Regions from separate parts of the Dermatophilus sp. B7861-1 genome, predicted to be linked through region 1. Evidence: predicted binding sites of a transcription regulator. Region 1 holds the regulator's gene; the other holds the start of a gene.
The links. The regulator HspR, encoded in region 1, represses chaperone genes until heat shock. The targets are predictions, from matches to a motif close to AAGTTGAGTCNNNNNGACTCAACTT.

Region 1 (4,372 bases):
TCGCACTGTCTTGGCGTTGAGTCGCTCTGGGCCGTAGAGCAAAGCCACCGCTAGGCCATCTACCGCCACCGCAAGACATTCGGCACGCAGTTCAGCCTCAGGGACACGCGCATACTCCACTAAGGGACGCGTCACTATCCTTGCCCCTTCGATCATCTCTTGGGCTTGTGTCCGCAAAGACTTTTGAGTTCGAGAGCGCTCACTCAAAGCTAGCCACACGGCAACTTCACGACGCCGCGTGGCGTCCAGCGGCAGCAGTTCTTCTAAAACATCCACGGCCATATCTCGGAATGCAGGTGAAGCAGCGATAACTCGCTCAGCTTTGGGCGAGAGCTCTTTGAGTGAATCTTTTGTGTTTTTCAGCTGTTCTTTTTGGAAAACCTCTACTCGTGCCCAGATGCGTTTCTCAATGCGTTCCTCCATGACCTGGAGGGATTCAATAAGCATTCCTTCATGGCCATCTATGTAATGACGCACTGATCCAACGTTAAGTCCAGCCTCGGACGCGACGTTACGTAATGACGCTGCTTCCACTCCGCCTCGCTCAATAAGGGCGAAAACGGCGTCGGCAATGCGCTCTCGCCTGCGGGTGACGTCGACGATTTTGGGCACGTTCCTTGTCTATCACCTGCACACCAGATCTTTTTTATCTCAACTGTGATAAAAAAAGCCATGACCTCACCTAAGCCTCGCTATGCCGCCCTGGACATCGCCCGCGGCATCGCGATCTGTGGCACGCTAGCCACCAACATATGGATCTTCTCCCACCCCGGCGGCCTACTCGGTTACTTCGACTCCCCCACCAGCGCCAATGCCGCCCCCTGGCAGCAAACAGTCGAAGCCATTCTTCAAGCTCTGCCAACGGAAAATTCCTAGGTCTCCTGACGCTTCTTTTTGGCATCGGCCTAGCACTTCAAGCAGAAAGCGCATCCCGGCGCGGCCACACCTGGCCTGGGCCCTACCAATGGCGCATGTGCATCCTGTTCCTCGACGGAATCCTGCACTACCTACTTGTAGTCGAATTCGACATTCTTATGGGGTACGCAGTGACCGGCGGTATTGCCGCCTGGGTTATTACCTTCAGCGAACGCACCCGAAAAGCGTGGTTCACATGCGCACTAGCTGTGCACGCTTTACTCGTTCTCATAGCATCGATGATCCTCATGGCAGCCATGAACACCCAGAGCTCCCCCGCTACCTATGGGCACAATCCTTACCGCGATGGCTCCTGGTGGGACCTGGTGCTTCTTCGCATTGATTCAGCATTTATGTTCCGGATTGAACCAGTTTTCATTCTTCCGATGAGCATTGCGATGTTCCTGCTTGGCCACCGCCTATACCAATCAGGAATACTCACCGAAAAAGCCACACAGCTACGCCGGCGATTAATCATCATCGGACTCATCACCGCGCCAATTGACCTGGCCCTATCCCTGTCTTCCCCCGCCTTAAATATCCTCACCCGATACGGCACTGCACCAGTAGTAGCTGTAGGAATGCTCGCACTGATTATCAGCACCGCACATTCACTCAGCTGTGGAATATCCCGCTACCTAGCCGCACTCGGGCGCGTCTCCCTCAGCGCATACATGCTGCAAAATCTCGTTGCTTCAGCGCTTTTCTACGGATGGGGCCTGAACGTGGGGGCGATGGATCCGCAGTGGCGACTGCCAGTCACAATCGCAGCGTGGATAGGCATCAGCGCACTCATGCTTGTGATGGCTCACTGCTGGCTACTTCGTTTTCGCCACGGCCCCATGGAAATGGTCACTCACAAGTTGTACCGCAGCATCGCTGGAACTCCGGAAGCGACCTCAACGGCCAGGAACACGCCGCGGATCCCACACCACAAGAGCACGTGAAGCAACGTTGCGGCGCGGGCGTTGCCCAGCCCGCACCGCAACAACATCACCACTGCTTGCCGCCGCGAAAACCCGCCTGGCCTGATCACGGCGGTCCCGTGCCTGCTCAACCTCGCGACGCAGCTCCTCGACCGTGGCGTTGAGCTCTTCAATACGGTTTTTCAGCGCCAGGATGTACCGAATCCCCGACAAGCTCACGCCTTCATCTTGCGAAAGCCGTTGAATTTCCCGTAACTCCATCACATTCCGTGCTGAATAACGTCGCCCTCCCCCGCGCGTACGCGCAGGTACAACCAGCCCAAGCCGGTCATACTGGCGCAGAGTTTGAGCGTGCATTCCCGCCAGCTGCGCAGCCACGGAGATCACGAACACAGGAGTGTCATCATCAGGGGAAAACGATGAGGAGTTCACGGCGGGCACTTTCACTCACCTCGCGCCCGAGTGAGCAGCTCCGCCCTGGGATCGAAGTCGCTTTCCTGAGCGCGCAAGGCTTCAATAGCTGCACGTGCTTCATCTGTGAGCCGCTGCGGCACCGTTACCTGGATACGTGCCCGCAAGTCGCCCGGAGTTCCTTTAGCTGGCACTCCCCTGCCCCGCACACGCAAAGAACGCCCACTGGGGGTTCCGGCAGGCAGTTTCAACTTCACGGGGTTGCCGCCAAGAGTCGGAACAGAGATCGTGGCCCCTAGCGCGGCCTCTGCGAAAGTAACGGGAACATCAACGACGAGGTCGTTTCCTTCGAGCCGGAATACCGGGTGCGGTTTCACGGTCACTTTGAGGAGAATGTCGCCTGCTTCTCCCCCTGCCATAGGCGAGGATTCCCCTTTACCGCGCAATCGGATGGTCGCTCCGTCTTTAACCCCGGCCGGGATGCGCGCGGTGATTGGTTTACCGCTGACTCCGTTAACAACAACCGTGTCACCGTTAACGGCTTGTTTGAAGCTCAGTGTGGCGGTGGCATGCACATCACGTCCTTTGGGTGGACGTGTCCCAGCGGTACCGAAACCCATATTGCCTGCGCCTGAACCTTGTTGACCGAACATGCCCAAAAGATCTTCGAGGTTGGGTGCTGCTCCAGCAGTGCGACGCGCCCCGCCGAATCCTCCCGCATTACCGAACAGACCACCGAGCAGATCGTCGAATCCGGCTCCCCCTCCCGGCATACCGCCGGGTCCGCCAGCTGTGAAACGGGGACCACCGCCCCCCATGGCGCGGATAGCGTCATATTGACGACGTTGTTCGGCGTCGGAGAGCACTGCATACGCTTCGCCGATTTCTTTGAACTTGGCCTCGGCTACGGGATCGTTTTTGTGGGTATCGGGGTGATACTCACGCGCCATTTTGCGGTACTGCTTTTTGATCTCTTTGTCGTCCGCGCCCGGTTTCACACCGAGGACAGCGTAGAAATCCTTGTCCAACCAGTCTTGACTGGCCATGTTCCCTCCTTGACGTTCTGTGTCGGGTGAGTTGTGCCCGAAGCTGCTGTGCGAGGCGCCGTGGCGGGCGCCACTACACGAGGGCGGCGCGGACGACGATCAGCGCTGGGGTATCCCCAGTCACTTTGGGTCAGCGACACCCACTATTGCTGGGCGCACTACCCGCTCACCGATGCGGTAGCCGGGCTGCATGACCTGCACGACAGTGGTGTCGGTGACGCCTTCGGGCAGTTCTCGAACGTCGTGCGAAATAGCTTGGTGAACGGTGGGGTCGAAGACGTCCCCTTCAGCCCCGAATCGTTCTACGCCTTGTTTGAACAAGGAGGTTTCGAGTTTCTCTGCGATTTTCGCCAGCGGGCCAGTTTCGAGGTCACCGTGAGCTCGGGCGAGACCGATCTCGTCAAGAACTGGAAGTAGCCCTTCGAGGACTTTGCTGGTGCCACGCTGGGCTGCTTCTTCAAGGTCGCGTTTCGAGCGCCGCACGTAGGCGTGGTACTCGTTTTCAAGGTTGGTGTACGAGGCGCTTACGCGCTGTAGCTGGTCGATGAGTTCTTGCTCGCGTTCGCTAGTTTCGTTTTCGAACGCGGCAGCGAGGCCTTCAGGAGAGTCGTCCATGGCTTGCGCTTGGTCAGACTCTGGCTGCTCGGCGGCTGTTTCTTCGCTTGCCTGCTCCACGGTTTCTTCACTGGTTTGCTCGGCGGGCTCTGGAGCCACAACGTGTTCTTCTTCAGGGATAGCCGTGTCGGGGCGGTTCTTTTGGGCGCCTTCGTAGGCGGCTCGGGCGGCGGCTTGCCCCCCTGGCCCGGAGACCGGTGATGTCGGCCCTGGAGCGAACTCAGTTCCTTGTTCGGGTGCGCTGTGGCGGGCTTGGTATGCGCCGAACTCGTTGTCTTGCGGCTGTTCCTGCGACACGTTCCATCGCCTCCTGTTGAGGAAAAACTACTGCTGCTGCACGCCGTTTGTGGTTGTAGGGCATCGCTTGGCGTTGGGTGATACCCGGTGCGGCTCTGGGGCCGCCGCGTGTTGCGGCGGCCCCAGAGGTTACATTCGGTCGGCGACTAGCAGGTCACTTCT
Region 2 (4,372 bases), 720 kb from region 1:
ATTTCTCGTCTTCACCCTCACCTTCGGTATCGATCGTGACAACCTCGCCTGCGCCGACTTCACCGAACAGGATCTTCTCGGACAAGACATCTTCGATGTTGCGTTGGATCGCACGGCGCAGCGGGCGCGCACCGAGCACGGGGTCGTAGCCACGCTTGGCCAGCCAACGCTTGGCGGCATCGGTGAGTTCTAGACCCATGTCTTTGTCTTTCAACCGCTCATCGACTCGAGCGATCATCAGATCAACGATCTGAACGATTTCTTCCTCGTTCAGCTGCGGGAACACGATGATGTCATCCACGCGGTTAAGGAATTCGGGACGGAAGTTCTGCTTCAGTTCGTCCTGAACCTTGACCTTCATCCGCTCGTAGTTGGATGTGTTGTCGTCGACCTGAGCGAAACCGAGGCTGACAGCCTTGCTGATGTCCCGGGTACCCAAGTTGGTTGTCATGATGATGACGGTGTTCTTGAAGTCCACGACGCGGCCTTGCGCATCGGTCAAGCGGCCATCTTCCAAAATCTGCAGAAGGCTGTTGAAGATGTCCGGGTGGGCTTTCTCCACCTCATCGAACAAAACCACCGAGAACGGTTTGCGCCGCACCTTTTCGGTGAGCTGGCCGCCCTCTTCGTAACCGACGTATCCGGGCGGGGAACCGAACAGACGCGACACGGTGTGTTTCTCAGCGAATTCGGACATGTCCAGGGTGATGAGGGAGTCCTCTTCACCGAATAGGAACTCCGCCAGTGTCTTGGCCAGTTCGGTCTTACCGACACCGGTGGGGCCAGCGAAGATGAATGAACCGGAGGGACGGCGCGGATCTTTCAGGCCAGCGCGGGTGCGGCGGATCGACTGTGACAAGGCTTTGATCGCGTCATCCATGCCCACGATCCGCTTGTGCAGCTCTTCTTCCATGCGCAGCAGGCGGCTGGATTCTTCTTCGGTGAGTTTGAAGACAGGAATGCCTGTCGAGGCAGCGAGTACCTCAGCAATCAGTTCTTCGTTCACCTCGGCGACGACATCCATGTCGCCGTTCTTCCATTCGGTTTCGCGTTTTTCTTTCGCGTCGATGAGCTGACGTTCGTCATCGCGCAGCGAAGCTGCTTTCTCGAAGTCTTGCCCATCGATTGCGGCTTCTTTTTCACGCCGCACATGTGCGATTTTCTCGTCGAACTCGCGCAGGTCCGGCGGTGCAGTCATCCGCTTGATCCGCAGGCGTGCACCTGCCTCATCGATAAGGTCGATCGCTTTGTCCGGCAGGTAGCGGTCGTTGATGTACCGATCTGCCAATGTGGCAGCCGAGACTAGCGCTGCATCTGTAATGGAAACGCGGTGGTGCGCTTCGTACCGGTCACGCAGGCCTTTAAGGATCTCGATCGTGTGAGCCAGCGACGGCTCGGCCACCTGAATCGGCTGGAAACGGCGTTCCAGTGCCGGGTCTTTCTCAATGTGCTTGCGGTACTCATCCAGGGTCGTTGCACCGATGGTTTGCAGCTCCCCACGAGCCAGCATCGGCTTGAGAATGCTGGCTGCATCGATCGCGCCTTCGGCCGCGCCAGCTCCAACAAGTGTGTGGATCTCATCAATGAACAGGATGATGTCGCCACGCGTCTTGATCTCTTTGAGGACTTTTTTCAGTCGCTCTTCGAAGTCACCGCGGTACCGCGAGCCAGCCACCAGAGCACCCAAGTCCAGGGTGTAGATGTGCTTGTCTTTCAACGTTTCTGGGACTTCACCGCGCACGATGTCTTGCGCCAGCCCCTCAACCACAGCTGTCTTTCCAACGCCGGGCTCACCAATGAGGATTGGGTTGTTCTTAGTGCGGCGGGAGAGCACCTGCATAACCCGCTCGATCTCTTTAGCCCGGCCGATGACTGGGTCAAGTTTGTTTTCACGCGCGGCCTGGGTGAGGTTCCTACCGAACTGGTCCAGCACGAGCGAACCTGCAGGGGTGCCTTCGGCCTGTCCACTAGCTCCAGCGCCTACGCCAGCGCCAGCTGTTTCTTTGCCTTGGTAGCCAGAAAGCAGCTGGATCACGGTCTGGCGGACCTTGTTCAGGTCTGCGCCGAGCTTGACCAAAACCTGTGCCGCGACACCTTCGCCTTCACGGATCAACCCGAGCAGGATGTGCTCGGTCCCGATGTAGTTGTGGCCAAGCTGCAGCGCCTCGCGCAGCGACAGTTCGAGGACCTTCTTAGCGCGCGGGGTGAATGGGATGTGCCCGCTGGGCGCCTGAGTGCCCTGGCCGATGATTTCCTGCACCTGCTCACGCACTGCATCCAGCGAGATGCCGAGGCTCTCCAATGCCTTAGCGGCGACACCCTCGCCCTCATGAATGAGACCAAGGAGGATGTGCTCGGTCCCGATGTAGTTGTGGTTAAGCATCCGCGCTTCTTCTTGCGCGAGCACCACCACACGACGGGCCCGATCCGTGAACCTCTCGAACATGTATTGCTCCCTCGCTGTCGAGTTCCCTCGATGCTATCCGTATAGACCGTCGCGATCAGTGACGTGTTTTGAGTGACGCAGAGGCGAACTCGCATCATCACCTCAAGGATGTCAAGTCCTCCGACGGTATTCGAAAAGAACAACAAGACACCCCAGTCAATTGTTCCCACCGAGCCAAAAACTTGAGTTGACCCGGCTCAATCCGCCACTTAACTCCCTTTCCTTCGCAGGTCACTTACAGCCACAGAACTCCTCACGACAGCATGGACACCGACACACCAGACGGTCAAAGCATGTTGTGGGCGTCCTCACCTCTGCCGTGACTCCACCAGCGAATGCCTGCGCGCCAACACCGCACACACCATCAACTGAGCCTGATGAAACAGCATGATCGGCAACACCATCAGCCCAACCGTCGCCCCGGGAAACAACACCAACGCCATCGGCACCCCTGTAGCCAACGACTTTTTCGTGCCACAAAACTGGATCGCAATGCGATCAGCCCGCTCAAACCCCAACACCCCCGAAAGCCACCACGTCAGCCATAAAACAAACGCCAACACAACCACCACCAACACCAGCAACACCACCAAATCCCCCACCGACACCCTCAACCACATCCGCTCGACCACGCCTCGCGAAAACGCTGAGTACACCACCGCAACGATGATGCCCTGATCCACTCGCTTCAACCAGGCATGGTTGCGCTTCAGCCATCCACTCACCCATGGCTGCACGCACTGACCCACCAAAAAGGGAACAAGAATATGCAAAACAAGATCGACAACCGATGACCCCGAGATCGTGAACCCACCTGCGCCACCCATGGTGATGACCACAAGCACCGGAGTAATAACCACCCCCAGAAGATTACTCAACGACGCACTAACTACCGCCCCAGCAACATTTCCACCCGAAATAGATGTGAACGTGATCGACGACTGAACTGTCGAAGGAACAGCGCATAAAAACAACACTCCCGCCATCAGTTCCGGCGACAACATCCACGACTCCAACAAACGCAGAACCTGACCAATAACTGGAAAAACCACGAAAGTAAAACCCAGAATCGTCAGATGCAACTGCCAATGCCGAAAGCCCGCCCACACCTCTTCACGAGACAACCTTCCGCCGTACATGAAGAACAACACAGCGATCGCTACTGTCGTTACATCATCAAAAACGAGTGCCGCCACACCAGAGATCGGTAATAGCGAAGCAAGCCCCACCGCACCCAAAATCGCAAGAACAAAACCGTCCACCGAAAACGAAAAAGCCCGGCGATGACTTCTCAAAGCATCAGAAGAATCCGCCTGATCTACTCTGCGATTCACCATGCGAAACACCACCCAATCATTGACAACAACAATACGGAGGGGCGGACCCCACAAGGTCCGCCCCTCCGAAAAAAGCTATATCGATCACACAGAGCACCAAAACAGCACTCTGAACGATCATTAAATAATCAGTTGTGAGCCCGATCGTAGGCTTCTTCAACCTCACGGGAAACACGCCCACGGTCAGAAACCTTGAACCCGTTTTCACGACCCCACTGACGAATCTCATTCAGGTCATTACGGCGTCCCGAACCTGAACCCGAACCAGGGGTACGACGACCCGCAACACGACGGCCACCAGCACGGCGTGCCTTCTCGACCCACTCCTGCAAGGAAGCACGCAGCTTCTCAGCGTTTTCCTTGCTCAGGTCAATCTCGTACTGGACACCGTCCAGACCGAACGACACAACCTCTTCAGCGACTCCCCCATCGAGATCGTCGATGAGGATGACCTCTACACGCTTTGCCATCATCTACTCCATCGAAAGATTTGCGCCTTCGCATCAAGCGAATCACATGCCTACCCCAGCGAAAAACCGAGGACCACAACTGAACACGCAATGCAAAAACACATAACTCGCGCACCAAA

Region 2: the regulator HspR is predicted to act here: its motif matches at 2,626-2,650, upstream of AC2T9U_RS10515 (ATP-dependent Clp protease ATP-binding subunit).

Annotation. Positions count from the first base shown of each region.
Region 1 covers NZ_CM180082.1:472,844-477,215, reverse strand. Annotated here, with positions in the region: gene AC2T9U_RS01980 (TetR/AcrR family transcriptional regulator) at 1-612, opposite strand, end outside; gene AC2T9U_RS01975 (hypothetical protein) at 673-876, shown strand; gene AC2T9U_RS01970 (DUF418 domain-containing protein) at 972-1,862, shown strand; gene AC2T9U_RS01965 (heat shock protein transcriptional repressor HspR) at 1,815-2,273, opposite strand; gene AC2T9U_RS01960 (DnaJ C-terminal domain-containing protein) at 2,285-3,298, opposite strand; gene AC2T9U_RS01955 (nucleotide exchange factor GrpE) at 3,419-4,210, opposite strand; gene dnaK (molecular chaperone DnaK) at 4,365-4,372, opposite strand, start outside.
Region 2 covers NZ_CM180082.1:2,390,574-2,394,945, forward strand. Annotated here, with positions in the region: gene AC2T9U_RS10515 (ATP-dependent Clp protease ATP-binding subunit) at 1-2,446, opposite strand, end outside; gene AC2T9U_RS10520 (bile acid:sodium symporter family protein) at 2,755-3,783, opposite strand; gene AC2T9U_RS10525 (histone-like nucleoid-structuring protein Lsr2) at 3,912-4,253, opposite strand.